DNA from 2 places in the Serratia sp. CoH_122_TC_1 genome. Region 2 is predicted to be linked to the other one. Evidence: riboswitches for the same ligand, from Rfam matches in the RefSeq annotation. Region 2 holds a riboswitch; the other holds the start of a gene.
What was found. Region 2 has a riboswitch for fluoride ahead of AC2FC2_RS11800 (DHHA2 domain-containing protein). Riboswitches for the same ligand answer to the same signal wherever they lie in the genome.
Positions count from the first base shown of each region.

Region 1: it holds a riboswitch for fluoride, as region 2 does, so the genes downstream of both, crcB (fluoride efflux transporter CrcB) here and AC2FC2_RS11800 (DHHA2 domain-containing protein) in region 2, are expected to answer to the same signal.

Region 1 is NZ_JBXWLA010000015.1:94,230-109,156, reverse strand. It holds gene AC2FC2_RS19060 (GGDEF domain-containing protein) at 1-142, shown strand, start outside; gene AC2FC2_RS19055 (YnfU family zinc-binding protein) at 148-309, opposite strand; gene AC2FC2_RS19050 (cold-shock protein) at 571-1,050, opposite strand; gene AC2FC2_RS19045 (VOC family protein) at 1,217-1,726, shown strand; gene AC2FC2_RS19040 (amino acid ABC transporter ATP-binding protein) at 1,757-2,587, opposite strand; gene AC2FC2_RS19035 (amino acid ABC transporter permease) at 2,597-3,484, opposite strand; gene AC2FC2_RS19030 (GNAT family N-acetyltransferase) at 3,518-4,045, opposite strand; gene AC2FC2_RS19025 (LLM class flavin-dependent oxidoreductase) at 4,069-5,394, opposite strand; gene AC2FC2_RS19020 (M20 peptidase aminoacylase family protein) at 5,579-6,742, opposite strand; gene cspE (transcription antiterminator/RNA stability regulator CspE) at 7,089-7,298, shown strand; gene AC2FC2_RS19010 (multidrug effflux MFS transporter) at 7,366-8,556, opposite strand; gene AC2FC2_RS19005 (TetR/AcrR family transcriptional regulator) at 8,562-9,158, opposite strand; gene crcB (fluoride efflux transporter CrcB) at 9,462-9,845, opposite strand; fluoride riboswitch at 9,922-9,984, opposite strand; gene AC2FC2_RS18995 (diguanylate cyclase) at 10,084-11,145, opposite strand; gene tatA (Sec-independent protein translocase subunit TatA) at 11,365-11,574, shown strand; gene lipA (lipoyl synthase) at 11,670-12,635, opposite strand; gene lipB (lipoyl(octanoyl) transferase LipB) at 12,628-13,296, opposite strand; gene ybeD (DUF493 family protein YbeD) at 13,431-13,694, opposite strand; gene dacA (D-alanyl-D-alanine carboxypeptidase DacA) at 13,931-14,927, opposite strand, start outside.
Region 2 is NZ_JBXWLA010000008.1:27,735-42,661, forward strand. It holds gene AC2FC2_RS11780 (Glu/Leu/Phe/Val family dehydrogenase) at 1-180, shown strand, start outside; gene AC2FC2_RS11785 (hypothetical protein) at 382-3,798, opposite strand; gene AC2FC2_RS11790 (hypothetical protein) at 3,812-5,515, opposite strand; gene AC2FC2_RS11795 (DJ-1/PfpI family protein) at 6,231-6,800, shown strand; fluoride riboswitch at 7,096-7,170, shown strand; gene AC2FC2_RS11800 (DHHA2 domain-containing protein) at 7,276-8,178, shown strand; gene AC2FC2_RS11805 (universal stress protein) at 8,182-8,610, shown strand; gene eno (phosphopyruvate hydratase) at 8,625-9,905, shown strand; gene AC2FC2_RS11815 (DUF1493 family protein) at 10,105-10,482, opposite strand; gene AC2FC2_RS11820 (efflux transporter outer membrane subunit) at 10,667-12,121, opposite strand; gene AC2FC2_RS11825 (efflux RND transporter permease subunit) at 12,123-14,927, opposite strand, start outside.

The sequences.
Region 1 (14,927 bases), on a different contig from region 2:
GATGAACGAAGTGAAGTCGCTGGAACAGCTCATGAATATGGCTGACATCGCGCTTTATCGCGCCAAATCGCAGGGGCGTAACCGTGTTGAGTCGTTTAATGTGGTCAGTGGCAACAGTGTTGGCCACATTATGTTCAAGTAGGTTTTTTAGTTCTGTTTGGGTTCAAATTCCGTGCCGCAGTTTGGGCAGATCAGCATGACATTTTTTCGTAGCGTGGCGCATTTTTGGGTGGTGACGTAAGCGCATTTAGGGCAGGCGATTTTAGTCGAGCGGTTAATGAAGCTTTTAACACTACTGGTATCAGACATAATGAATGGCCTGTGTCAGGTGAAAACCCACGCTAACACAGGTGATATCAAATTGCTTTGAATGTTTTATCCCCGTCGCCTTTCAAGCTGCAGCGGTCCCGCAGTTACTGTAGGGGGCGAATATATTCGCCCCGACTAATGCGGGCGCAGCATGCAGCGCCCCTACCATACCTGGGGATGTACAAATGCCGCGAGAGCATGGACGCGCTAGAGCGGCCAACTCGAAATTCATAGGGTATATGCGGCTGGCGGGGGTTGTGATTACAGGCTTTTCAGCACTTTCAGCGTTTCATCCATGTCGATCTCGTGCTCCGAGAAAGTGTAGGTGTCGTTCTGGAACGTGGTGATTGTCAGCATACGCAGCGTCTGCATGGTTTGCGCCGCATCTTCGGACTGCGGACGAATGCGATTCATCAACAGGCCTACAGACAGCACCGTGTTTTCTTTATCCACGTCCGCTTTCACCGGCACTTCTTTGGTGAAGGTGTTGAAGGATTTAATGCTGGTGATTTTGATTCTTTCGTTGGCGATGATGATGTACTTGCTCGATGCCAGTACCTTGACCGCAAACGCCGAAGGGCCCTTGGTATTGTTGGTCGGCTCGAAAGTCACCGCCGCGTTTTTCTTGATCAGCTCCGGATTCTGCACTTTAATCACGTGAAAATAACGATTTTCCCCGTTCTCATCGGTAATAAAGCCGAAGCCTTTGTCTTCAAAAAAAGTCGTTATCTTGCCGTTCATCATCATTCTCATAAAGTCGTTCAATACAGTGCTTATGATAGCGCGGAATGCCTTGCAGTGACAGATTGTGTGCCCAGCATTTGATAATGCAATAACGGCATTTAGCGGGTTTCTGCCCGCATGCTATTTTCAGCCTGACGTTATTCATTTCTGACAAGGAAAATAGATGGGAATTAAACGGCTAAATCATGCGGTTCTGTATGTCAGCGACGTGCAGCAGAGCGCGGATTTTTACCATCAGGTTCTGGGTTTTAAGCTTAAAGCCACCGATAACCCTGACAAAGCAGTGTTTACCCAAGCCGCTGATTCAGAAAACGATCACGACCTGGCGTTGTTCAGCAAGAATCTGGGGCAGCAGCGAGCGGGGGTATTTCGTGCGAACGGTGAACCACCGGCGGAAAATGAGCCACCGGCCGGGCTGTACCATTTGGCGTGGGAAGTCGATAGCCTGGAAGAACTGGAGCGCATTCGCGATCAGTTGGCACAACGCGGTATTCTTGGGCTTGAGGAAGACCATGGCGTGCATAAGAGTATTTATGGCCACGATCCGGACGGGTTGCTGTTTGAAGTGACCTGGTTTATTCCGGCTGCGTTGCTGACGGAACAAGATCGTAACCAGCGGGGTATCAAACCGCTGGATTTCGATGCCGAAAAATGCCGTTTCGCAGTGGCATGAATAAGTGGGGCGCGTTTTGCGCCCCACCGGTTACAGCACCTTGTTGAGAAAATTGATGGTGCGATGATGCTGTGGATGGTTCAGTACTCGACGCGCATCGCCCTGTTCGACAACCTTTCCATCGACCATAAACACAATCTGATCCGCTGCCTCGCGCGCAAAGCCAATCTCATGGGTTACCACCACCAGCGTTACGCCCAGATCCGCCAGTCCTTTGATCACATCCAAGACTTCCCCAACCAGCTCTGGATCGAGTGCGGAAGTGGGTTCATCAAATAGAATGACTTTGGGGTTTAATGCCAGTGCGCGGGCAATGGCGATGCGCTGTTGTTGACCGCCGGACAAATGGCGTGGGTAAGCGTCGGCTTTGTGGCGCAGACCGACAGTGTCCAGCAGCTGATAGGCGACGTCTCTGGCCTGTGCTCGCGAGTAAATTTTATGGACTACCGGCGCTTCAGTGATGTTCTCCAGTACCGTTAGGTGAGGGAACAGATTGAAGTTTTGGAATACATAGCCGACATTGATGCGCTGTTTGAGAATGGCATTCTCTTTTAGCTCATACAGCTTGTCCCCCTTGCGGCGATAGCCAACGTAATCACCGTCGATACGGATAAACCCTTCGTCGACGCGCTCCAGGTGGTTAATAGCGCGAAGCAGCGTAGATTTTCCTGAACCTGATGGCCCGAGAATCACCGTGACGGTACCCGGTTGCAACGTTAGGCTGACGTCGTCCAGAGCCTTGTGCTTACCGAAAAACTTGCTCACGTTACTGATTTCAATCAGGCCACGTGCGGGCACTGGCGCGATGCTGCGGACCGACGCTTCTTCGTGCAGGGCATAATAATCAATGGCTTCGGACATGGGATTCTCCTAACGTTTTAACCAGCCAGTCAGTTTCTGCCATGGCGTTGGCGGCAGTTCGCGCACCGCGCCACGGGCGAAATAGCGCTCAATGTAATACTGGATGACTGACAGCGCCGTGGTAATGAACAGGTACCAGATGGTGGCGACCATCAGCAGCGGAATGACCTGCTGGGTGCGGTTATAGATAACCTGGATGGTGTAAAACAGCTCTGGCAGTGCCAGCACGTAGACAATGGACGTTCCCTTCGCCAGGCTGATGATTTCGTTGAAGCCCGTCGGGATGATGGAGCGCAGCGCCTGTGGCAAAATAATACGGAAAGTACGGCGGTAGCCTGGCAGGCCGAGTGCGGCAGCAGCTTCATGCTGGCCGTACTCCACGCCAATAATGCCGCCGCGGATGATTTCTGCGGTATAGGCAGATTGGACCAGCGTGAGCCCGAGTACGGCGACGGAAAATTGGCTGAGGATATCAATGGTCGGGTAGCTGGCGAACACCACGGAAGTAAAGGGGATCCCCAGTGAGATGGCATCATACAGGTAGGAGAAGTTATACAGGATGATCAACACCAGAATCAGGGGGAGCGAACGGAACAGCCAGATGTATCCCCATGCCAGGGACGCCAACAGGTAAGATCGCGACAGTCGCGCCAACGCCAGCAGGGTGCCAAGGATGATGCTGAACAGGGTGCCGAGCAACGTCAGTAGCAGAGTCTGCCCCAAGCCCGACAACACTGCAGGTGCAAAGAACCATTCGGCAAATACACCCCATTCCCAGCGCTCGTTATCCGCGACTGACTGCACAATAGCCGCCAGAATAAAGACCGAAAACAGCGCGCCTACCAGCCGGAACGGGTAGCGTGCGGGCACCACTTTTAAGACTTCTTGTTTGGACATTACGGGTCTCCTGAAACAGAAAAAGGGGGAGCTTTAGGCAATCTTCCTTTCGGGTGCACAACAGAGCGCATCCGCTGTTATCAGGCTTTTACGAAACGGTAGCCGGCCGTCATAAGGCGGGCGGCTGTAGACTTCGCTGTCGATCGTGGTGTCGAACTGTGGTTGATAGCCATTGCTTAAATACAAGCCCACGGCCTCAGGCTGACGAAAACCGGTGGTAAGATAGAGTTGGCGATAGCCTTGTTCCCCCGCCAGCGTTTCCAACTGCTGCAAAACCCGTTGTGCCAAGCCCTGGCGGCGCAGATCGGCCCGCGTCCAAATGCGTTTGAGTTCAGCGGTTTGTTGATCGTAGCGTTTGAACGCCCCCATGGCGATCGGTTCCTCTGCGCGAAGCAGCACGATAAAGGCGCCCTGTGGGGGGGCGTACAGGCTCAATGGTTCCTGTTCTTGGTCACCAAAATAGTCGCCATAGCGTTGGCGGTACTCACCGAACAACCCTGCGATTACCGGCTCGATCAGCGGGTCGTCCGGCAGCGTTTGGATAAAAACGTCATTTGCCATCGGTAGGCTCCTCATCAGCCAGGTCATTGCGTAAATTGGTTGAGTGGCTGTTTCAGACCAAGGTGCTCGCGCAGCGTATCGCCGCTGTAATCGCTGCGGAACAGGCCGCGTTGCTGCAGGATCGGCACCACGCGATCCACAAAGTGGCCGAATGAATTTGGCGTGCCGCCGCTGATGATGAAGCCGTCGGCGGCATGGGTGTCGAACCAGTTTTGCAGGCCGTCCGCCACCGCTTCTGGCGTACCGCCAAATACTGGGCGCGGTGAAGCCGCCTCCAGCGCGACTTCACGCAGCGTCAGGTTACGTTCGCGAGCATTGCGCTTGATGGTGTCGGTGGTGCTGCGGAAACTGTTTTGTCCGAGTTCACCAATATCCGGGAACGGCGCATCCAGAGGGTGGCGGGAGAAGTCATAGTGTTCAAAGTAGCGCCCAAGGTAGTTGAGTGCGTTTTCGATGCTGACCAGACGTGCGGTTTCCCAATACTGACGCTCCACGTCTTCATGGTCGTCTCCGACGATCACGCTGACACCCTGGAAGATCCGCAGGTCATCCGGTTCGCGCCCTTGCTCTACCAGCTGTTTTTTGACGTCACGATAAAACGTCTGAGCTTGTTGTTGGGTATCATGGTGGGTGAAGATCGCGTCGGCGTGTTTGGCTGCTAATTGCTTGCCGTCTTCCGAGGCGCCCGCCTGGAACAGGATCGGGCGGCCTTGTGGTGTACGACCAATATTCAGTGGCCCCTGTACCGAGAAAAACTCACCCTGGTGATTCAGGGTATGGAGTTTATCGGCACGGAAGAATTCGCCGCTGTGTTTGTTGCGCACAAAGGCGTCGGCTTCCCACGAGTCCCACAATCCTTTGGTGACGTCGAGGTATTCACTGGCAATGCGGTAGCGCAGGCTGTGCTCGGGGTGCTCTGTACGTGAGAAGTTCTTTGCCGATCCTTCCAGCGGCGAAGTCACCACGTTCCAGCCTGCACGGCCTTTGCTCAGGTGATCGAGGCTGGCGAATTGGCGTGCAACGGTAAAGGGATCGCTGTACGAAGTTGATAGGGTGCCCACTAACCCAATTTTACGCGTGGCGGCAGAGAGGGCGGCAAGCAGGGTTAGCGGTTCAAAACGATTGAGAAAATGCGGAATGGATTTCTCATTGATATATAAACCGTCGGCCACAAACACGAAATCTAATTTACCCTGTTCGGCTTTCTTTGCCGTGGCAATATTAAAATCGAGATTAATGCTGGCATCGGCAGTGGCATCGGGATGCCGCCAGGCAGACATATTTCCTGATGCGCCATGCAAAATGGCGCCAAGGCGCAATTGTCGTTGATTCTTCGCACTGTTGCTCATTGCTATCACCCTGTTAAGTGCCCCTGTGGCGCTATCTCTAGAGCACCACTATTGATGAGCAACATCAGGATGTAAAACAACAAAACAGCATATTCAAATGTTGAAAATAGCAAATATAACAGCGCAAAAATAATAAGCCGCAGCGCAGAATACACTGCGCTGCGGCTTATTCCTGGGTGAGTTTTTACACCTTGCTGGTGGCTTTTTCTGGTGCGGTAGCTAATTGTTGCAGAGTGCGTTCTGCCAACAGGTCGAAATATTGTGACGCAGGGAAAATGGCCTGTTCATCCGGGTTAAAGCGCGGATGATGCAGACCGAACTCACTGGCTGAGCCGATACTGACGAAGACGCCCGGTACGTGGTGCAGATAAAGGGCGAAGTCTTCACCGCCCATTTGCAATTCGGCTTCTTCTACCCGGTAGCCTGCTTCAGCAGCGACCGTTTTACTGAACGTTGCCCAGCGCGCGTCATTCACGACGGCAGGTGGACCGGCCTGCCAGCGCAGTTCCGCTTCTGCGCCAAGCGAAGCGGCTACGCCATTAATCACCTGGCGGATTTTATCCGGTACCTGTCGGCGTACTTTATCGCTATGGGTACGCACTGTACCTTCCAGTTCCACGGTTTGTGGCAGGACGTTCCAGGTATTGCCGCCCTCAATGCGCGTAACGCTGACGACCAGCGATTCCAGCGAGCTAAAGCTACGGCTGGGCACGGTTTGCAGCGCGTTGACAATCTGGCTGGCGGTCACAATGGTGTCGACGCCTTGCTCCGGTTTGGCGGCGTGAGCACCCTTGCCGGTGATCAGGATCTGGAAGCGATCAACGTTTGCGTAAAACGCACCTGCCCGGGTAGCAAAGGTGCCGGTCGGCAGTTCCGGTGCATTGTGCAAGCCGAACACGGCGGCTACGTTATCCAACGCGCCAGCGTCGATCAGGTGTTGAGCACCGTTAAAGGTTTCTTCTGCCGGCTGAAAGAAAATACGAACCGTACCGGGCAGGGTGGCCTCACGTGCTTTCAACAAGTGTGCGGCACCAAGCATGACCGAGGTATGAAAATCATGCCCACAGGCGTGCATCACACCGCTGTTTTGCGAACTGAACGGCACGCCGGAAATTTCCTCGATCGGCAGGGCGTCAATGTCACCGCGCAGCGCAATGATTGGCCCCTTTCCACTGCCGATTTCGGCCACTACGCCGGTCTTCAGCCCCAGCGGTAAAATACGGATACCGGCCTCTTCCAGCCAGCGGGTGAGGCGGGCGGTAGTAGCAAACTCGTGATTGGACAGCTCAGGGTTCTGATGCAGTTCACGGCGGTAGGCGACGATTTTTTCGGCCAGTTGGCGGGTCATAGTCTTGGCTCACAGTGGTTAGTAAGCTTTAACCCTAGTGCAGGGCAGCCGGAAGCAAAAAGACTATCTGGTTATATTTCATAGCGATTGTGTCTGCATCACGGTGGCAACGTGCGTTGACTGTTCGTGAAACAGGCGTTCGGTCGTTGTTCGCCAGGGTTTAAAGAGGATCGGACTGCTCAATGCGGTAATGGCCAAGAGGACACAGGCTTTACACCGTTCGAGATGGATTTTTTCACTTTTTATCGATTTTATGTGATCCAGGTTGTGGACAAAATCCCGTCTAATTGCTGTACTGTACTGGACACACGTTTTGTGTCTTACATTCACGTTAAAGGTAAGTTTGATGTCTAAGATTAAAGGTAGCGTTAAGTGGTTTAATGAATCCAAGGGCTTCGGCTTCATTACTCCGGAAGATGGCAGCAAGGACGTTTTCGTTCACTTCTCTGCTATCGCTAGCAATGGTTTCAAAACTCTTGCTGAAGGCCAGCGTGTAGAATTTGAAATCACGAACGGTGCCAAAGGGCCATCTGCTGCTAACGTTATCGCTATCTAAGCTACAGTAGCCGAAATTCTTAAAACCCGCTCCTTGAGCGGGTTTTTTATTATTATTTTTCGGTAACTCAAGCCGGTTGTTTACGTACCAGTAAGCTAAACAGCAGGATGGCAATGGCGTAACAGCCAACAATCGTCAGTGCCATCGACACGCTGGAAGTACCGCCCAACCCGGTGAGTGGCACACTGCATGCCCCGAGCGCAAACATGCTCACGCCGATCAACGCAGATGCGCTCCCCGCCTTGTCCCCCTGGCTTTGCATCGCTAAAGATGATGCTGTCGGGCCGACAATCCCGATCACCGCTACCGAGAAGAACAGTGGCACCATCAACAGTCCTAGCGGTGCGTGCAAACCGGCAGCCACCAGCAACAGCAGCGATGAGATAGCCGCTAATGTTAAGCCGCCTTTCAGTACCTTTCTTTCACCAAAATGCATGCTTAGACGGCTGGCGACTTGCGCAGAAATGATCAACCCAACGCCATTGACGGCAAAGCACAGGCTGAACATTTGTGGGCTGAGGCCATAAATCTGCTGTAATACGAAGGGAGATGCGCCGATGTAGGCGAACATGCCGGCCATGACAAAGCCTTGCGTCAGGCACAGGCCCATGAATTGGCGCTGAGTGAGCAACCCCCCCAAAGATTGCAACATTGCCAAGATCCCACCCTGGCTACGACGCTCCGCGGGCAGTGATTCGTGCAGTTTCAGGCTGGCGAGAGTAAACAGCAGTACCGCGATGGCCGCCAACGCGCCGAAAATGCCACGCCAGTCCATAAACTGCAGCATCGCGCCACCCAATACAGGTGCAATGATCGGTGCCAGGCCGTTGACCAGCATCAGCAGGGCGAAGAAGCGCGTGAGTTCGTGCCCGGAATAGAGATCGCGGGCGATGGCGCGGGAGATAACGGCACCACCTGCCCCTGCTAACCCTTGTAACAGCCGGGCTATCAGTAACTGGTCGATGTTGGGTGCCAGAGCACACCACAGGGAAGCAACCAACAGCAGTACCAGAGAAAGCAGCAGCGGACGCATGCGGCCAAGTTTGTCGCTGTAGGGGCCAAAAATCAGCTGACCGACCCCCAGCCCGAGCAGACCGGCAGTGAGGCTGAGCTGTGCCGTGGATGTTGACGTATTCAACTCTCCGGCCATTTCCGGCAGGGCAGGTAAGTAAAGATCGATGCACAGCGGCCCCAGTGAGGCAAGCAGGCCAAGTACGAGTGCGTACACCAGACGTTGTCTGGCTATGTGTCTGGTCATGAGGATTATGGTTTCCTGAACAGGTGAGAGATAGCTTGCTGGTATAGGCCGCTGAGCAGGCTGATATCGGCTTTTTGGGTGGTAAGAATGCGATAGCCGGTACCTTCGCTTAATACGGCAATAAACTCTACCCTGGCGGCGATCTCCTGCTCGCTGAAGTGCGGGTAGATCCGCTGTAGGTTCTGGCAAACATGGTGGAATAACCGTGTTTCCGCATCGCTGAGCATTTTCGCCACGCTCGGGTTACGTGTGGCCTCGGCAGTAACCTCCAACATCAACATGTGGTCGGTTTCGCTTTCACCGGGTTGTTGAAACAGGGTGCGTGCTGCCAAAGTGCCGGCGATCAGGTTGATATGATCGCCGAGATCCTCGAGCCGCCGCATTTTACTGGTGATGATACGATTAACGATCTCTTCGATGATCGCATCTTTGTTGTCGAAGTAGCGATAGATCTGGCCGACGCTCAGTTGGGAGTTTTGTGCGATTTCCGCCATGCTGGCGGCGTGAAAACCGTGCTGGCGAAAACAGAGTTTTGCTGCGTCGACAATCTGGTCGCGGCGAGCCTGTACTTTAGCCTGCCTGCTGTCGCTGGTGGATATCATGTCCCGATCCTTTGCCAAGAGAAATGCGTTTCACTTTCTGGGTGTGAACGTTCATTCTCAATTGTAATGCAACAACGGCAATAGGCAATATCACAACTGTAAAGGTCGGTGTCGGGGCGCTGAACGTCAGGCGAACAGATAAACCTTGATGAAGGTGCCAACAATCAGCAGGCACAGCAGAGTTGCGGTAACTTCAGTGGCGGTTCTTGGCAGACTAAACATCTGAGTTCTCATCCAGTGGGGGATACTGGATGAGATTATGGGCTGGGCAGATTAAGGAAACATTAAGGCAACGAAATTAGCTCATTGCCCATTAATCCAAATGACCAGCATAAACGCCAGCAGGGTCATCGCCAGCGAGCCCGCCAGGTTGAGTAACATATTGGCCAGAGCCCAGGCGAAACGCCCATCTTGCAGCAAATAGACCACTTCCAGCGAAAAGGTGGAGAAGGTGGTCAAACCGCCGCAGAAACCGGTGGTAATCAGCAGCTTCCAGGTAGGATCCAGATGCGTCATTCGAGAGAAAATGGCGATAGCGGCGCCGATGATAAAACCCCCCAGCAAATTCACCGCCAGAGTACCCAGGGGGATATGGGCATTCAGCGGGTTCATCTTCATACTGATGGCCCAGCGCAGTACGCTGCCCACACCGCCGCCAATAAAAACTGCCAGTAAAGAACTCAACATGGTCAAAACTGCCTTTCATTAAATGGGAAGTCAAACTCAGAAAGGTCCAGGCACAATGCTACGTACCCCTCTGAGAGGTTACGTAGACATCATCAGCCTGTGAAGGCGGTTATGGAGGAATGTCATCTCCGTGATTCGACGCCGCTGTTTTTGCCGCGCTGGTGGGATCTTACACCCAGCGCCGACGGTTTTGTAGTATCAAAAGTGACGTGGAAAGCAGAAATTGTCACTCTTGGTATTAATGATTGGGCACCGCGAGTTCCAGGCGATTGCGGCCGTTGTTCTTCGCACGATACAACGCGTTGTCAGCGGCTTTTAACCAGTCCAGATAGCCGGTCATTTCACCGTGATAATCGGCGATGCCGGCGCTGATATTCAATCTTAGCTGTGGCGCCTCACGGAAAATAATGTCGTTCAGCCGCTCCTGAATGCGTACCAGCGCAATACTGGCTTGTTCAGCGCTGGTGTTTGGCAACACGGCTCCAAACTCATCCCCGCCGTAGCGCCCAACAATATCCACTGCACGTAATCCAATTAACAGCTCTTCGGCCAACACCGCCAGGGCCTCGTCCCCCAGCGCATGCCCGAAGGTGTCGTTGATGGTTTTGAAACGATCGATATCCATCAAAATCAGTGTTGCGCTGTGCTGATAGCGCCGGCAACTGTCAAATTGGTGATGGAGCAAATGTTCCCAATGACGGCGGTTATACAGCCCTGTCAGGCCGTCACGCATGCTGATACGCAGCAGTTCCTGTTTTTTCTCCGCCAGCCGTTTGGCGGTGCGGTACGTCACCAGCCCCAAGAGCGTGGGGTAGAGATAGATCATCGGCAGGCACAGATAGATCTGCAGCGCTGTGCTTTGTGGTTGAAAGGGAAAACCCAGCACGGCACCGATCGCCAGGGCACTGAACACTTGCACGGCCAATCCTTTGAGGAACAGTGATTTTCCGGCGGAGGCAATGTTGTTCATGCCCATCATCGACAGGATAACGACTGACGGTAAGGCATTGAATGCCATCATCGCCACCCACAGCCCACCAAAAAATGAATCGATCAGCAGGTTGCGGATCTCAGCCTTGAAAGGCATAGCGGAACGACGTGCCCATTGGTAGGCAAGGTGTGGCCAGATAAAACCGTGGAGAACCAGCAGGCCCCATATCCAAGGAGACGTCTGCTGTGAATAAAGCACCGAGAATACACAGATAAAACCGACCCCAAGGCCGACAATGCGAGGCAGATAGGTGCGTCTGGCGAAGCTGAGGCCGGAACGTCTGGTATCAATGACTGAAGGCGTGTACATCCGGCAACTCCACAGTAAGTAGAATGACAGCGTAGCATGCAGCTAAGAAACTCAGAATAGTCTGATTAATGTTCAATGCATTTAAAATAGCATCTTGGCTCAAGATCTCACTCTGTTACATGTTGATGTTGTTTTGGCTCAGGGAAAGTAGGTAAATATTATCAGGCAAGCTTTGTTGTTTCGCTGCGTCCGCAGCGCTATATGAATAAGAAGGTGAGTATGGAAGGTCTCAGTATTACCAAACTTCTGGTGATTGCGGTGTTGATCATTTTGCTGTTCGGTACCAGCAAGCTGCGTTCTTTGGGCGCAGATTTAGGCGCTGCGCTGAAAGGCTTTAAAAAGGCGGTCGGTGATGATACGACACCGCCAGCAGCGAACACCGCTGAAAGCCAGTCCAACCCGCAGAGCGTGGAAAAGAAAGACCAGTAATTACGCTTTTGGTTGGGCAATAAAAAACGGATGCCGCAAGGACATCCGTTTTTTGGCGTTTCCGTGATGAGAAACGTAACAATTCATTGCTGCGATTACTTCACTTCCATCCCTTTTGCCTGCAAATCGGCATGGTAGGATGAACGAACAAACGGACCGCATGCGGCATGGGTGAAGCCCATCGCCATCGCTTCTTCTTTCATTTCGTCGAACTCTGCCGGGCTGACGTAACGCTGTACTGGCAGGTGATGACGGCTTGGCTGCAGATACTGGCCCAGAGTCAGCATGGTCACACCATGGCGACGCAGATCGCGCATCACTTCAACGATTTCCGCATTGGTTTCACCCAGACCGACCATCAGGCCTGATTTGGTTGGGATGTGAGGATGTGCTTCTTTAAAGCGTTCCAGCAGCTTCAGTGACCACTCGTAGTTAGCGCCCGGACGAACCTGACGATAGACGCGCGGTACGTTTTCCAGGTTGTGGTTGAACACGTCTGGTGGCGTTTCGGTCAGGATTTCCAGTGCGCGATCCATACGGCCACGGAAGTCCGGTACCAGGGTTTCAATCTTGATAGTCGGGTTCTTGGCGCGGATGGCGGCGATACAATCGGCAAAGTGCTGAGCACCGCCGTCACGTAGATCGTCGCGGTCAACCGAGGTAATGACCACATAACGCAGGCCCATATCGGCGATGGTCTGAGCCAGTTTCTCCGGCTCGTTAGCATCCGGGGCAACAGGGCGGCCGTGTGCCACGTCGCAGAATGGGCAGCGGCGGGTACAGATAGCGCCCAGGATCATAAAGGTGGCCGTACCGTGGTTGAAGCACTCAGACAGGTTCGGGCAAGAAGCTTCTTCGCACACCGAATGCAGACCGTTTTTACGCATTGCGGCTTTAATGCCTTGAATGCGGGTAGAGTCGGCAGGGAGTTTGATTTTCATCCACTCGGGTTTACGCAACAGCTCCTGCCGTTCGGTGACCACCGTTTTAATCGGGATCAACGCCATTTTGTCTGCATCGCGGTATTTGACGCCGCGTTCCATCTGAATTGGTTTACTCATAATCGTGCAGGTTCCAGTTACGAAGCTCGACCTTCGGGTAGCCGAGTAAATGAACAAATTCCTGTACCAGGACTGGGTGTACGTCTTCAATACCAACGCCAGGCACAACCGCGCTGACCTGTGTCATCTGCATGCCGGCGTAACCACAAGGGTTGATACGCTGGAAGGGGGTAAGATCCATGGCGACATTCAGGGCTAAGCCGTGGAATGAACTGCCTTTGCGGATCCTCAAACCCAACGAACAAATTTTTTGCTCCCCCACGTAAACACCGGGCGCATCCGGACGGGCGCGTGACGCGATGTTGAAATGGGCAAGGGTATTAATAACGGTATCTTCAATAGCCGTGACCAGCTGCCGAACGCCAACCTTGTTGCGTTTCAGATCAACCATCACATACATCACCTGCTGCCCCGGGCCGTGATAGGTCACCTGGCCGCCGCGATCGCTCTGAATCACCGGAATGTCACCCGGCATTAACAGATGCTCGGCTTTACCGGCTTGGCCTTGGGTAAACACCGGCTGATGCTGAACCAGCCACAGCTCATCTGGCGTGGTCTCGATTCGGCGATCGGTGAAGTTGTGCATGGCTAGGGATACAGGCTCGTAGGGCTGCAACCCCAGCTGACGCAAAATGATCTTGTCTGGTTGCAAAAGAGTCATCGCCAGGTTACAGAAGTGGTAATGCCATTATACCGGGCGCTCTGGCCCGCGACCAGCATTTCGCTGACCAAAAATGCGCAACCCGGGCAGAGAATGCTCTAGCCCGGGCTGAAAAGCAGGTTTTTGTGCTGGAATTACAGCACCATGCGGACAATTTCAAGGTTGCCCAGCTCATCATATAAGGTTTCTACCTGGTCTATATGAGTCGCGTTAATGGTGATGGAAACGGAGTGGTAATTGCCTTTGCTGCTCGGTTTAACCTGTGGGTTATAGTCCCCAGGAGCATGGCGCTGCACCACTTCAACCACCTGGTCTACCAGCTCGGGTTGTGCCAAGCCCATTACTTTGTAGGTAAATGAGCAAGGGAATTCGAGCAGTTCGTTCAGTTTAGTTTTCATGTGCGCTCCAGAGTGCGGCTATCAATATAGTCCCGTCATACTTGAAACTGCCCCTTTGTTGGCTGCCCTTACTTAGCCGAATCACTTACTTGAGTAAGTTCATCGGGATTCATACGGTTGCCGCCTCGACGCAACTCCAATTATTTAGGGTATCGCTAATCTATAAATTATAACTCCCGCCGGAGCGGGAGTTAAAGTTAATCAGTATATGGGGGCGATTTCGCCCGTTTCAACTGTTAACCGAACCAGTGGTGGAACATCAGTTTGATGTAATCCACGATACGGCTGAAGAAACCACCTTCTTTCACTTCGTTCATCACCACCAGTGGGCGCTGATCGATGGTTTTGCCATCGAGCTGGAAGTTGATGCTGCCGACAACCTGGTTTTTAGCCAGAGGGGCATGAATTTCTGGTGTGTTCAACACGTAGCTGGCTTTGAGGTCTTTCATGCGGCCGCGTGGAATGGTCAGATAGACGTCTTTGTCTACGCCCAATTCAACGCGGTCTGTATCGCCGAACCACACTGGCTCAGAGGCAAACTCTTTGCCCACTTTCAGTGGCGCAACGGTTTCGAAGAAGCGGAAGCCCCACGTCAGCAGTTTTTTGCTTTCGGTTTCACGGCCTTTATAAGTACGACCACCCAGCACCGCAGAGATCAGGCGCATCTGGCCTTCTGTTGCAGAGGCAACCAGGTTATAACCTGCTGCATCGGTATGGCCGGTTTTGATGCCGTCCACGTTCAGGCTGGTGTCCCACAACAAACCGTTACGGTTCATCTGGCGGATATTGTTGAAGGTGAACTCTTTTTCTTTATAAATCGCGTATTCATCTGGTACGTCGCGGATCAGCGCCTGGCCGATCAACGCCATATCGCGTGCTGAACTGTACTGACCCTGTGCATCCAAGCCGTGTACGGTTTGGAAGTGGGTGTTCTGCAGGCCCAGCTTGCTGACGTAAGTATTCATCAGATTAACAAATGCGTCCTGGCTGCCTGCCACGTAGTCGGCCATGGCCACACAGGCATCGTTGCCGGACTGCAGGTTAATGCCGCGGGTCAGCTTGGAAACCGGTACGCGGTCGCCTGGCTTCAGGAACATCAGCGAAGAGCCTTTGAATACCGGGTTGCCGGTTGCCCAGGCATCTTGTCCGACGGTAACCAGGTCTTCCTGGCCGATTTTACCTGCTTTCAGTGCCTGGCCGATGACGTAGCTGGTCATCATTTTGGTCAGGCTG
Region 2 (14,927 bases):
AGCTACTTCTGGAGCGAGAGCGAGATCAACGAGCGTATGGACAAAATCATGACCGACGCTATGGTCCACGTTTGGAACAAGTCAGAAGAGAAAGAGTGCAGCCTGCGCACCGCGGCTTATATCGTCGCTTGTGAGCGCATCCTGACCGCCCGTAAAGAGCGTGGCATTTACCCAGGTTAATGCATTATTCATCCCGGCTTGCTTTGCAGGCCGGGATATTTCCCTTCCCTCCCCGCGTTAAACCGTTTCACGACCTTTCCAGTGCCGACCTTCGTTTCAGGCGAACAGCGTTTCTTCAATATAGATTCATTCGCGCCCTGCACGCGCCACCGACGACGCCAGCGCAACCGGGCAAAACCGATTGCGCTGCGCCGGTTCGATTCAATGTGAGGATTCGTTGATGCCACCGGCGATCACCGACATGCCGCCGTACCCGACCATCAGCGCGTATTGAATCACGCTTTCAATCAGTTTGGCCCGAGGATCCTTGGTCACGGCGATAGGAAACTCGAGTATACCGCCGAAATTAAAGGCAAAGTTTGCGATAGACTCCGGGATCAATGATTTATAGCTGGTGTTCCACTTCTCATGATTTTCAATAATATTCATGATAACCGGCACATTCCAGACCAGATTGATCACCGACTCCACACCGGCAGATATCGTAGTGGCCAGATGTCCCGTTGGCAACGTCGCAAGACGGATGTTAACGAACCCTTTGACAATACTTATCCCGGTCAGCGTATTGTTCATTTGTTGCCACCAGGTGGCGGTCTGCGCATTGATCAATGTCGCCAGATTGGGGGAAACATAAGACACATTGGCAATCGCCCCCACCAAAGCCAAAGTTTTTGGCCAACTAGCCGCGAAACTGCCATCGCCTTCCTCAGTCACGCGTTGCAGTGAAAGGACCACCACCAGTCCTACGCTGCCTGCTAAGGCAAAGAAAGCGGAGACCAGACCAAACACCTTCAGACGTGCATCATCCAGTACCGGCGTTTCAGCAGCGCGATATCGGTTGGCACCAGGCAGCGAAGAGGACGCCAGCGTGAAGAACTGTTGGCGGACCTGTTCAAAATCTTCGGCCTCCAGTAATCCTTGAGTGAATGCATCCCCTTGCGGGAAGGGAGCAGCGCCAAGGGCGATTTTACCGACCAGGGTGGCCGGGATGGCGGCGATAAAACAGAACAGGTCCAAGAAGGAAAGTTCGTCGCCGGTTAATTCTTTGTATAACCAGGAAATCACGGGAATATCAAGAGACGCGTCCAGTAAGCTCAGAAAACCCTCAGCCAATTGAACAAACACATCGATAGCAGCAAGCAGAATGTTCTCCGTGGTTTGCAGTAGGGTATCAACAATAATCGCGGTGAATTTCTGTATGATCTGAGTCACCGACAACGTATCAAACTGGCCGATAATATCCGTTTGGATCGCGTTATAGGCGCCCACTAACGTGGCCTCTTCGCTATCAAGCAAGTTAAGCAGGTCTTGAAAAATCGCCTGATCCACCGAAGGGGAGCTGAATGTCGAACTCGCGCTCGACATATTGCCTTGATAATGGTGTAAACCGAGCTGAGCCGGCGCGCTGTTTTGCCCATCCAACGGTGGATTTACGGCGCTGGTGCCAGCCGGCGTTTGGTTAAACCCCGGAATATCCGCCCATCTATTGATATCGTTTTGCAACGCGAGAAAAACCGCAGACACTTCCGTCTTGAGGCCACTCAAGCTGTTCACGCTTTGCTTCACCCATTGGGTAAACACGTTTTTCATCACGCGATGGGTAATAAGGATATCCTTGAATTCGAACAGGAACTCCAGGAACTGGATCAAGTCCGTAATAGCCGTTTTGATGGCGTTAAAGACCCAAACCGCAGCCTCCACCACTTTTTCAGCAGCGTCCAGTACCGCCGCGTAGACCTTCCCGGCAATCCTGGCAATGAAGTTCCACGTTTTGCTTGCGGCATCCTCAATGATTTGAATAACGGCTTCCACTCCCGACGCCAACCAACTGAAAAGATCACCGATGTCGACCCACAGGGCATCTATCCCATCGACGCTCAATGTGGACGATGTAGGCGACATTTGTTGCGCCAATGCCGTTTTCTGCAAAGCGGCAGTGCCCAATGTGCCGTAAACCTCGCCTAACTGACTATTTGATGCGGCAACACTTTGCAGTTCCGCATTGGAGACGCCGGCACCGATCAAGGGGCTGGACGAGCCGTCAGCATGGGTAATGGTGGCCTGCTTCAGGCTGTCGACGCTATTAAGTTGCGCGATTTTCCGCATCGGTTTGTCCATCGGGTCCACCAGCGTGGCTGGCCCATTGGCGGGTAATACGCTCAATCGGGTCCCGGTCAGGCCGTTTATCCATTCAATGACGGTTATGCTGCCAAACTCATCGGTATTTATCTGAATGCCGGCGGCATCAATAATATAATACAAATGATTGATATAGACGCCGACTCTGGAACCGGCGCTGATGGAGACCCTCTCCCCTGCAAGCGGTTGGTTATTCTCATCGCTGACCTGGATCCGGGTGGTATAGGAGCTGTACTTTTGGGTATCTTTAATATCCGGCGAAGGCAGCGTAATACTCTGTGACGTCCACAGCGTATTGTCGGTCGATTTCACCCATTTATTCAACAGATTGCCCGCTACCGTGAAGAAGGTGTTGCCGTCGTCCACCCGATTCAGATAAGGCGAGAACTGATCGACCGCAGTGACGATCGGCAATGGATAGCTCCATGCTGAAGGCGATGCCAGCTCTTGACCCAGTGGGCAGCGAAGGTAAAAAATCTCGTCGCTGCCATTCAATCCCCAGACAACGGACATATTGTTGGACTGCGCAGCGTACATTTTTCTCACGCCGTTAAATAGGTTGCTTTGCGCCAGTAAAACACCCATGGCGCCATCCGTCTGATTATCACTCGCAAAGCAGTAAAGCCCACCGTTGCTGCAAACATACAGATCGCTGGACATATTAGGTTTACGGCAGGAGGCAATGCTGTCGGCAATCAGGTTGCCGGGGAGTGATAAACGGGCCGAAAGCGCCGGTATATCAGGGTTGAACACATTGTACAGCGGCTGGAAAATCAACTGCGGGTTACCGTCGACCTGTCCGGCAGTATACAACCCATCGATGGTCGGTTGGTGAGGGCTACCGGACAAATACTGGCGGCCCAAACAGCTACTGTAGCTGCCGGCCTCCAAATCTATCGACACATCGTGCGGCATCCAGGCGGGCGTACCCAAGGTGTTGATGTAATAGCGGGAAATCAGATGCTCAGCGCTGCTGGGATCCCTTAATATATCGACAACGATATATTGTTTGTTGTTAAGGGTCTCGCTCAGAAAAACGCCGGCAATAGTGATGTTCTTTGCCGGGTTATCAAACGGATACTGAACCCACACCGGTTTTTTTAACCAATCGGTATCGGCGTTGGAATTGCCCAGGCTCAGAAACAAATGATCGTTTACGCCGTCATTAAGCACCATCGCCAGGCCAACGGTGCCATCAACCACACTTTGCCCCGCATCGAACATTTTACAAACAATGTTACTCTGCCCGGGAAAACTCTGCGCAATCTGCCCGGCGCTGATGTTGTTTTTTTCCCAACCGGTATCGTGTTTTATCGTCTCTTCGGTTGCGTAAAACGCGCCGTCCGAACCCACTGAAAACAAAAGCGAGTTGCCACTGCGGGTTTGGAGAGCTTCAAACTGCTTCTCCGGCGACATCAGTAACGTCTGTTTGTAATTTTTCATCAACTCTACCGAGACTTCTACTTTTGGCGTAGTCATATTATTTACCTTCTCAGAATTTAGCCGGCTTAATCGACTTGGCTGTCAGTCCTGGTTGAACATACGAAATATGTGAAACCAGGTCCTGATTGTTAGAAAAATCTACGTCTTTGAAGGTAAATGTTTTGCCTCCAGGGAAAACGAAACGCTGGGCAACGTTTAACGGCATACTGTGGAATCCGGTCTGAGAAAAACTGCCGGCCCAGTCGGCAACATCACTAACCAGATCATTAAGACCGGTAAAGAGTTCAATAAACCAGTTGGTGCTCGGTGTAGCATCGGAATTGTCGACAGGTACTGAAATCAGACTGGCTGATAAATGCCCTTCTTGGTCGATAGCCAATGTATAGGTATCTGTAATTGTCTTGTTTATTGCCTTCCAGCTTTCCGAGGACTGCAGGGATCGAATATAGACCGACACGACAAATTTCTGCTCAACGACAATGGTATTGCCGGTAAAGGTAACGGTAGCATTGTATGTCGTACCCAATGTCATCTCGCCCATGTCGCCGCCAAGCCCTGCGTCATCATTGTCGGAAGAGCTGTAGGAATAGGTTAAAATAGTACTCCCCGTCGCCGGAATATCGACGGTCGGCATTTGATAAGGGGTCATGGACCAACTGTAATTGATCGTCGTATCAAGAAAACCGGAAAGCCAGACTCTCACCCAGGCCTTATAACAGTTTGCTGATACGTAATTGGATAGCTGACTTTTAAAATAATTTGCGAAGGTATTCCTGTTTATGGCAATAACACCGTCAAAACTGGACTCTTCGGCAGGTTCGACCCAATTCCAGGAGAAAGGTACCGCCGGTGGAAGGCTGTTTCCATTGACTTCACACAGATAATTAAGCGTATTTAAATCATTAGTGCTGGTACTGCTCGGTGTATAGGGGCTGACCTCAAGTTCCATTTTAGTCAACTTTAGGGTCGACGGATTGTTGTCGGGCGTGTTCTGTACGATAGAGTAATTCAACACAGGTTGGGCATTGGCTTTCATTGCCGTGAAATAAGCCCCTAAAAACACTTCGGATAATACCGTGTAGGCCGGTGTGCCTGGCGTAACACCACTGATCGTTGGCGTTGACTCCAGCGCTGCGTTATCTAAATCAAAAAACAGTTGCTGTACGCTGAAAGCATCCGGTCCCAGATTGTTAAGCTGTTCCTGAACGTCCGGCGGCAGATCGGCATTATCCATAATTTGTTTTAATGAAACGAGAGAGGTAAAAAGCCAGGGCGAATTGGTAGGTTGTGTGGCACTGAAAAAACTGGTCAGGCCATGCCTGCCAAAGTTGCAGGTCACGACCGTAAACTGCGCGCAAATAAGATTGAAAATGACTGATTGGCTAGTGGGTTGCAGCGTAACGATATCAGGAATTGCATTAGGCTCTATGTCGGCAGGAATACCTATAGCAGCCTCAAAGGCAAAATAGAAATTGCTGTTATTAATATTTTCTATTTCAGGTGTCATGGGGTCTCCCTGACTCCAACTTGGCACGGTTAGCGGATCGGTTCCCTGAGTTTGCTGCAAGAGTTCATCTCGGGATATAGCTACCGGCTGGCCTTGATCGTCTTGATTCCAATACATCTTTACCGTGGGGAAGACGGAATTGTATAAATATTCTTTCATCGTTCCATTAATACTGGCCTGAGAAGTGGCTACGACAAAGTCATAACCATAGTGAGAGTCTGATAAATTAGATTGATTTGCACTCATGATAAAACGCCTCCTCGTTGCCTACTGAGTAAGCAAAGATATCGTTAAGTTATATTTAGCTGCGCAATAAAACTCCTGAGTTTTAAATTACCTAAAAAATCCACACTGAATACCCGCAAGCGCGAACAAACAAGCAAGTATCATTACTGTTATTAAGCACGGAATTATTGCTCAGAAAAATTGGCAATATATTCCCACGAGTTGGTTTATGAACCCGTTACGTATCGATAAATATGGCTCGGCATACGCACACCCGCTAATACATGCAAGTAATATACATTGTTAGCAGGTTAATAATAATGCATTGTAATGGCTGTGCTTTGTTTTCGACACGAATTTTCCGCGAGAAAAATTAACACGCCACAAACCTATTTCCAGCAGAAATTTTAATATAGGATACCAGTAGGTATATGCAAGTAACCTGACTGATATAAATATCCTGCATTAAAAATAACAAGACTAACAACATGATTATGTTGTTAGATTTAATTTATTTATCTTATTGAAAGAAATTTTTCATCAAAAAGCCCTTAATCAATACCTGTTAAGTTGCTTTCATGATGCGAGTAAAATAATACCTATCACCGCAGGCCGTTTCCAGGCGTATCGACGCGATACCGCAGAGAAGGCAAGCCACTGCCTTGATTCTGGTTCGCGCTCCCTGCCCGCATAAGCTATATGTTAGGGATCCTTTCCCCCTCCGGAGAACGTCCTCATGAGTAAGAAAAAGATCCTGATGCTGGTCGGCGACTATGCCGAAGATTATGAAACTATGGTGCCGTTTCAGGCATTACAGATGATTGGTCACCAGGTTGATGCGGTTTGCCCCGACAAAGTTAAAGGCGACTACATCATGACGGCGATCCATGATTTTGACGGTGCGCAAACCTACAGTGAAAAACCCGGCCATCGCTTTACTTTGAATGCAGACTTTTCAACCGCGAAAGAAGAAAACTATGACGCCTTGTTGATCCCCGGCGGCAGAGCCCCTGAGTATCTGCGCTTGAATCCGCAGGTTATCAAACTGGTACAGGCCTTTGATGCGGCACGTAAACCGATCGCCGCCGTTTGCCACGGCCCCCAGCTGTTGGCCGCTGCCGGCGTTTTAAAAGGGAGAACCTGTAGTGCCTACCCGGCCTGTGCCCCAGAAGTGCAGTTGGCCGGCGGTCACTATGCGGATATCGGAATCGATCAAGCCCACGTCGACGGTAATCTGGTCACGGCCCCGGCATGGCCTGCACATCCGCAATGGTTGGCAAAATTCGCGGAAATATTGCAACAATAGAGTTACAACGTCACATATACGCCTATCGGTCTTTTATCGGTTAGCGTTACCGCACTCTTACAGTACCCTGGCAAGGATTGCTTGCGGTTGGGGTAAATACCGAGAGTCATCAAGACAGGGGCGACATCAGGGCCATCACAGGCTTCCCCGTCGCCCTGCTTCTCAGTCAGAATAAAGCACCTACACGCCATGCTCCGGGGGGCGCTTGAAAAAATTTTCTACCTGCTCCGACGATTTTGAAAAGGGAATAGCAGACTGAACTTTTGTTGCACACATTGTGATTTTCACCTATGCTTTTTGCCAAGGTGATGGTGTTCCACCTTTCCCAACCGCCGGACTGTCCAGTTCGGATGATGACGCCTGATATACATTTTTGCTTTTATCCTTAGGCACGTATGTCAGGTACCGTTATGAAAAAAATTAGCGTTTTCTTCTTCATTCGTTTCTCTTCTGATACCTCAGAGGAGACGGCAAGATGATCTACGTCTTTGGCCATCAAAATCCCGACAGTGACAGTATCTGTAGCACTCTTGTGACCGCGGACTGGCTAAACATGCTTGGGAAGGCCGCAACTGCATTCCGACTCGGTGAAATCACCGCTGAAACTGCGTTCATTCTGCAGCAAGCCGGTGTTGAGCCCCCTCCACTATTGATCGAAGATCTGAATGGTAAACCGGTCTGGCTGGTCGACTTTACCGATGCGGAACAAGGCCCCCTTTCTTTAGCTCTCAGTAATATTATCGGCATCATTGACCACCACCGGCTAGGCACTGTCATGACGCAAAATCCTCCCGACGTTTGGATACGGTCTGTCGGATGCAGTGCCACAATCATCTGGCAAATCCTTGCCCGTGAGAGCCAACTGCCTATATCCAAAGCTCAGGCGACCCTGATGCTAGGAGCCATTTTGAGTGATACTGTCGCCCTCAGTTCACCGACCACTACCCTCCATGATATTGCCGCCATAGAGGCTTTAATCCCCATCAGCAAGCTTAACTATGACGCCTTTGTTAAGGGCTTGCTGGCCGCTAAAACCGATATCCAAGGGAAAAATCCCCATACTCTTCTCATGAGAGATGCCAAACGCTACCAAATTGACGGCCTGTCGGTGTTACTTTCACAAATTGAAATCGCAGCCATGTCTGAAGTAGAAACCCTTCTTCCAGACCTTATTGCCGCGCTTGAGAAGGAAGGTCATTCCGGCGATGTCGATATAGCAATAATGGCTTTCACGGATATTTTTCAAAAAAACTCAACGTTATATTTCTCAGAAAATAATGCACTCAACTTCACCTGTTTGTCCTTGCCGGGGGTTATCAGTAGGAAAAAAGACATCCTCCCCTGGCTGACGAGGGCTATATCAAGGTTATCGAGGTAGTCAATGCCAATGTATAAACATGCTCTCTTATTGATCAGCGATGAGTCTGACGGACAACGTCTACTCCAAAGTGTTGCTCACCGTCTTCAGGAACAAGGAACGGCTATCACCCTTGGACACCTCACTTCGGATTACCGTGAACTCGATATTGCCTCTGATTCTTTAACAAAAGACCGCCAGTCTGCCAACGTTATCGCGGCAAAAGCCATGTTAAGCAGGCTAGTGGTATCAGCCGGCTTCCCTGTTGATGTAAAAGAAATTGTCACGATCGATCGATTCCAAGACGTCGATATCTGCATCACTGACACAGGTGTTGATCTGGTCATTCTGGGCCATAAAAACAGGCTGTTTGGGATGTTCTCATCACATTCCATTGCGTTTATTAACCGCCTGACCGTCGATGTGTTGATTAAACATATTTCTACTCACTGATATACGAGGTTTATATGAGCTTTATTATTGAGAAGATTGTTGCCCGAGAAATTCTGGACTCCCGAGGTAACCCGACCGTTGAAGTCGATGTCATTACCCCCTGCGGCACCTTTGCAAGAGCCTCTGTACCTTCCGGAGCCAGTACGGGTTCCCGTGAGGCCATCGAGCGGCGCGATAATGATAAAACTCGCTTTGGAGGAAAAGGCGTCCTCAACGCAGTCGAAACTATTAACACCAAGATTAATGACAGCCTTAAAGGGCATGATGTACGCGATCAGCGTGGCATAGATGACATTATGATTGCTCTGGATGGAACGGATAACAAGGAACATCTGGGTGCAAATGCTATTTTGGGCGTGTCATTGGCGGTAGCACGACTCGCCGCGCAGTTATGCCATACGCCTTTGTACCGCTATCTTGGCGGTATTGGGGCAAATCTCCTCCCTGTGCCGTGCATGAATATCATCAACGGGGGGGTTCATGCCCGTGGACAAGGTGCTGATTTTCAGGAGTACATGATTGCGCCTTACGGAGCACCGACATTCAGGGAGGCCATGCGCTGGGGTAGCGAAGTCTATCATTCACTCCGCCAAGTCCTTCTTGAAAAGGGGCTGTCGACAGGTGTGGGAGATGAAGGTGGCTTTGCACCTGCCGTTTCTTCTAATCGTGAGCCCCTGGAATTGATTGTTCTGGCGATTGAGCAAGCGGGTTATCGCCCAGGCGAAGATATTGTCATTTGTATGGATCCTGCCTCTAGCGAGTTTTATCGTAACGGCAAATATCACTTGCACACAGAGAATACCGAGCTTACTTCGCAGGAGATGACGAACTATTACCAGACATTGGTTAAAAACTTCCCGATTGTTTTGATTGAAGATGGCCTCGCTGAGGATGATTGGACAGGATGGAAAATTCTCCACGATACATTGGGAGACCAGGTAGAACTGGTAGGTGACGACATATTCGTGACCAACGTGAAGTATATTCAGCGCGGTATTGACGAAAACCTCGCCAATGCCGCATTAATTAAACTTAACCAGATTGGATCCCTCAGTGAAACCTTTGACGCAGTTCAGCTTTGTCATGACAATAATTGGGGGGCTTTTATCTCACACCGCAGTGGTGAAACAGTGGACAGTTTTATCGCTGATATGACAGTAGCAATGCGCGCCGGCCATCTAAAAACGGGTGCGCCATGCCGGGGGGAGCGTATTGAAAAATACAATCAACTCATGAGAATTGAGGATGAGTTAGGCTCATCGGCAAGATTTGCAGGGAAGTCTGCCTTTAAATGAGCTTATTGTGCGTCTGCCCATGGGTTTCGGGTCTCATGTTAATTCCCTCAACCCCGTTATGTTGGACAGTTTGCATGACGCGGTTCATGGGCCCACGTTCGGTAGCGTGCCGAATGTGGGCCTTTTAATGTCATCAGAATTATCATTATTAAATGAACATTCATGTTCTTACTCTTTTTATACTTACTTCAGCGCCACATTACTTTAATTGCTCAATCAGAAAATGGATATCATAAAGCCAGCGCTTGGCCCGGGCCGATCGCACCAGCATATAAACATACAACGGCCGGATCCGTTCTATTTCAAGATCCCAGTGATGACTGCGACGCGTTGATGAAGAAAATAACAGGGCTGATTTTGATGCTGGCCTGAAATATAACTCATGGCTGTAATTGCTGCTGTCGATGAGAAAAGCGTCGAAGTAGCCGCGCATCAAGGTCTCCGATACCGGTAACGACAGGTTTAGCTCTTTGTTTATTTCCGTATTCAGAGTAATGGCTACCCCCCTTTTAAGGAGGCCGGATGGATTATACCGCTCAATTACCGAGATCACCTGTTGCTGAATATCACTTTCCATTTCAACCTCAATGTATTTGGCTGCGCGAATGATGCAATACCATTCAGACTCTGTTGATTGTGACGAGTTCTTTTCAACGAGGTTATTTTCCTTTTCTTTACACTTTCACCACAGAATGGGTATAAAAATACGCAGAGCGGCGTCACTCCACCCTGCGTAATAGCGTTACTGCTGTCGACAAAGTTTATTGGGTTAGCGAGGCATTATTGGCAATGACAGCGTCACTGTGTTTCTCTGCCGTAATACCGCCCCCCAACACCTTATACAGCGTAATCAGGTTCTGGTACTCGGTTTGCCGTGCTGTAATCAACGACTGACGGGCGGTATACAATGTCCGTTGCGCATCCAGCATCGTGAGATACGTATCCACACCATGTCGATAACGCAGCTCCGCAAGGCGGTAATACTCTTGCGACGCCGCCACATAGCCCGTTTGCGCCGCCAACTGTTCCTGAATAGTCCCTTTACGTGCTAACGCATCGGCCGTTTCCTGGAAGGCCGTCTGTACCGCTTTTTCATAGGTAGCGACATACAGGTCTTTCTGCGCTTTGGTGTAGTTCAACTGCGCCGTGTTATAGCCCCCGGTGAAGATCGGCAAACTGATGCTCGGCGCAAAGGACCAAACGCCGACGCCCTTACTAAACAGTGATGACAACTCCCCGCTGCCCACGCCACCGCTGGCGGTCAAGCTGATCGACGGGAAGAACGCCGCGCGGGCAGAGCCGATATTGGCATTCGCAGCCTTCAGATTATGCTCGGCCTCCAATACGTCAGGCCGGTTCAGCAACACCTGCGATGACACACTGGCCGGTACCTCTTTCATGATGTTTGACAGCGCTTCAATCCCCGTTGGCAGCAGGTTTTCTGGCACGCTTTGCCCCACGACCAGGTCCAGGGCATTTTTTGCCTGGGCGGCACTGGTGGTGTAACTGGCCACGTCCGATCGTGCCTGCTGATACACCGTGTCCGCCGAAGCGACGTCGACCATCGACAGAATGCCGTTTTGTTGGTTTTTGCGCGTCACCGCCAAGGATGCGCTGGCGCTTTCCATGGTGCTCTTAGCGACGGTGAGGTTACTGCGCGCAGCCGCAACATTCACCCAGTCAGTGACAATATCGGCGATCAACGTCAGCCGGGTACTTTTCGCGGCTTCTGACTCCGCCAGATAGGTTTCAAAGGTGGAACGTGACAGGCTGCGATTTTTGCCGAATAAATCCAGTTCAAATGCACTGGTGCCTGCCGTCGCTTCATAGCTCTGGCTTATCGCTGTCGCATTACCGTTGCCGGTCAGCGCACGACCACGGCTGCCGTCCACACCGGCATTAACGGTTGGGAACAAATCGGAACGTTGTTCGCCGTACAGCGCCCGCGCCGATTCGATATTGGCAATGGCTTCACGCAGGTCGCGGCTGCTGCTCAGCCCCATCGCCACCACCTGCCGTAACTTGGCATCGACCACATAGTCACGCCAAGGGATATCCGTGTAGCTCAATGACAATTTACCGGAAGGCGCTGTATAAGCCGCCCCCTGCGGTAAATTGGCCGGGACCGGCGCTTGCGGGCGCTGGTAGTCAGGATCCAGCGAGAGACACCCCGCCAGGAACAGCGGAAGTGTCAGAATGATTAAACGTTGCAGCACATTATTCTCCTGCCTGTGGCGCACTATTTTTTACTGGTGTGGCGTGGGTCGTTTTGCGTGAAAACATCCGTCGCACCAATACGTAGAACAAAGGAACGAAGAAGATAGCCAGCAACGTCGCCGTGAGGGTGCCGCCAATGATCCCCGTGCCAATGGCGATCCGGCTGTTGGCCCCTGCACCGCTGGAAACCGCCAACGGCAAGACACCGGCGGTAAATGCCAGGGAGGTCATCAGGATGGGGCGCAAACGCATGCGGGAGGCTTCTATCGCTGCGGCGATTAAGGTTTCACCCCGTTGGTATTTCTCTTCGGCAAATTCAACGATCAGGATCGCGTTCTTGGCCGACAAACCGATAATGGTCAACAGCGCCACCTGGAAGTAAATGTCATTTTCCAGACCGCGCAGCGTGATCGCCAACAGCGAGCCAACCACGCCCATCGGTACCACCATCATCACAGCAAACGGAATGGACCAACTCTCATACAGCGCAGCGAGGCACAGAAACACAACAACCAGCGAGATGGCATACAGCGATGCCGCTTGCCCACTGGTCAGGCGTTCCTGGTAAGAAAGGCCGCTCCACGAGAAACTGCTGGCAGAGGAGAATTTCGCGGCCAGCGCTTCCATTTCATCCATCGCCGTGCCAGAACTGACGCCCGGTGCGCCCTCACCGGTAATTTCAAAGGACGACAGGCCGTTGTAGCGTGATAAGTTTTCCGGTCCGTAGATCCAATGGGAGGCGGCAAAGGCCGAAAACGGTGTCATGCTGGTGGTACTTGTACTGGATGTCCCGCGCACAAACCATTTATCGAGGTCTTCCGGTTTGGCGCGGTATTCCACATCCCCTTGCATATAGACTTTTTTCACCCGGTTGCGATCGATAAAGTCGTTGACGTAGGTGCTGCCGAACGCGCTGGTCAGGGTACTGCTCACGTCGCTGGCGCTAAGGCCCAACGCCTGCAATTTGTCATTGTCGATCTCCACCTGCAATTGCGGCGTATCCGGCAACGTATTGGCACGCACGGCGCTCAGGTTTGGGTTTTTCCCCGCGGCGGCGATGATCTGATCGCGCATCCCCTGCAATTCTGCGCGGGTAGTTGCCCCTTTAGCCTGCAACTCGAAGGTAAAGCCGTCAGACTGCCCAAAGCCGTCAATTGCCGGTGGACTCATTGAGAAGACCTGAGCGTCGCGAATCGTGGCGAAGTGCGCCATTGCACGTTTGGCTATCGCGTCGGCGGTATTCGCAGCGCCGGTGCGTTGGCTCCAGTCTTTCAGGCTGACAAAAGCCATACCGGCATTTTGCCCGCTGCCGCTGAACCCAAAACCATTAATGGTGAAAATAGTACTGACATTGGCCTTCTCATCGTTCAGGAAATAATCCTTCACCACGTCGCTGACCGCGGATGTACGGGCATTTGTTGCCCCAGCCGGCAAGGTATACTGCACCATCACCACGCCCTGATCTTCGTTGGGCAAAAAGCCGGTCGGCAATCGCATATACATCACTGCGGCGGCAATCAACAGCAGGCCGTACAGCAGCAGATACCGCATTGGGCTGTGGATCACCCGGCCCACCTTGTCGGCGTACTTCGCTTGCAGACGGTTATAGCCGCGGTTGAACTTGCCAAGCAGGCCTTTGTTGGTCAAATCCTCATGGGTGGGTTTCAGCAAGGTTGCACAGAGGGCCGGTGCCAGCGTCAATGCCAGGATCACCGACAGCACCATAGAAGCCACAATGGTGACGGAGAACTGGCGATAGATCACCCCGGTCGAACCACCAAAGAACGCCATCGGCAGGAATACCGCTGACAGCACCATGGCAATACCCACCAGTGCGCCAGTGATTTCCGACATCGATTTTTCCGTCGCCTCACGCGGCGGCAGTTTTTCTTCCCGCATCACACGTTCGACGTTCTCCACCACCACGATGGCGTCATCGACCAACAGGCCGATCGCCAACACCATGCCAAACAGCGTCAGCGTGTTGATCGAATACCCGAAAGCGGCGAGCACACCAAAGGTCCCCAGCAATACCACTGGCACGGTAATGGTGGGGATCAGCGTAGTGCGTAAATTCTGCAAGAATACAAACATCACGATCACGACCAGCACCACCGCCTCGAACAGCGTTTTCACCACTTCTTCGATCGAAATGTTGATAAAGTCGGTGCTGTCTTTCGGATAGGCGACCCTGTAGCCATTCGGCATGGACGTTTGGTATTCCGCCACCTTTGCCTTCACCAATTTGGCGGTGTTAAGCGCGTTGGCCCCGGCAGCCAATTTAACCGCAATGCCGGATGCCGGGTGGCCATTCAACCGAGCGCTGGAAGAGTAATCCTCGTTACCCAGCTCAACCCGCGCTACGTCGCCCAGACGCACCAGCGCCCCGCTGCTGTCACTTTTCAAGATGATATTGCGGAACTGCTCCGGCGTTTGCAGGCGTGATTGCGCCTTCACGGTGGCGGTCAGTTGCTGATCGGCACCCGAGGGTAAATCGCCGATCTTACCGGCGGAAACCTGGGTGTTTTGCGCTTCAATAGCCGTTTCTACATCGGATGGCATCAGTGAATAGGACGCCAGCTTGGTTGGGTTTAGCCAAATGCGCATCGCGTATTCTGAACCGAACACCTGCACGTCGCCGACGCCGTCGATACGTGACAAGGGATCCTGAATGTTACTCACCAGATAGTCAGAAATATCCGCCATGCTGGCCTTGTCCGTCTCGTCATACAGGCCGACGATCAGCAAAAAGCTGCTCTGGGATTTCTTCACCGTCACCCCTTGGGCGGTGACCTCGGCCGGCAA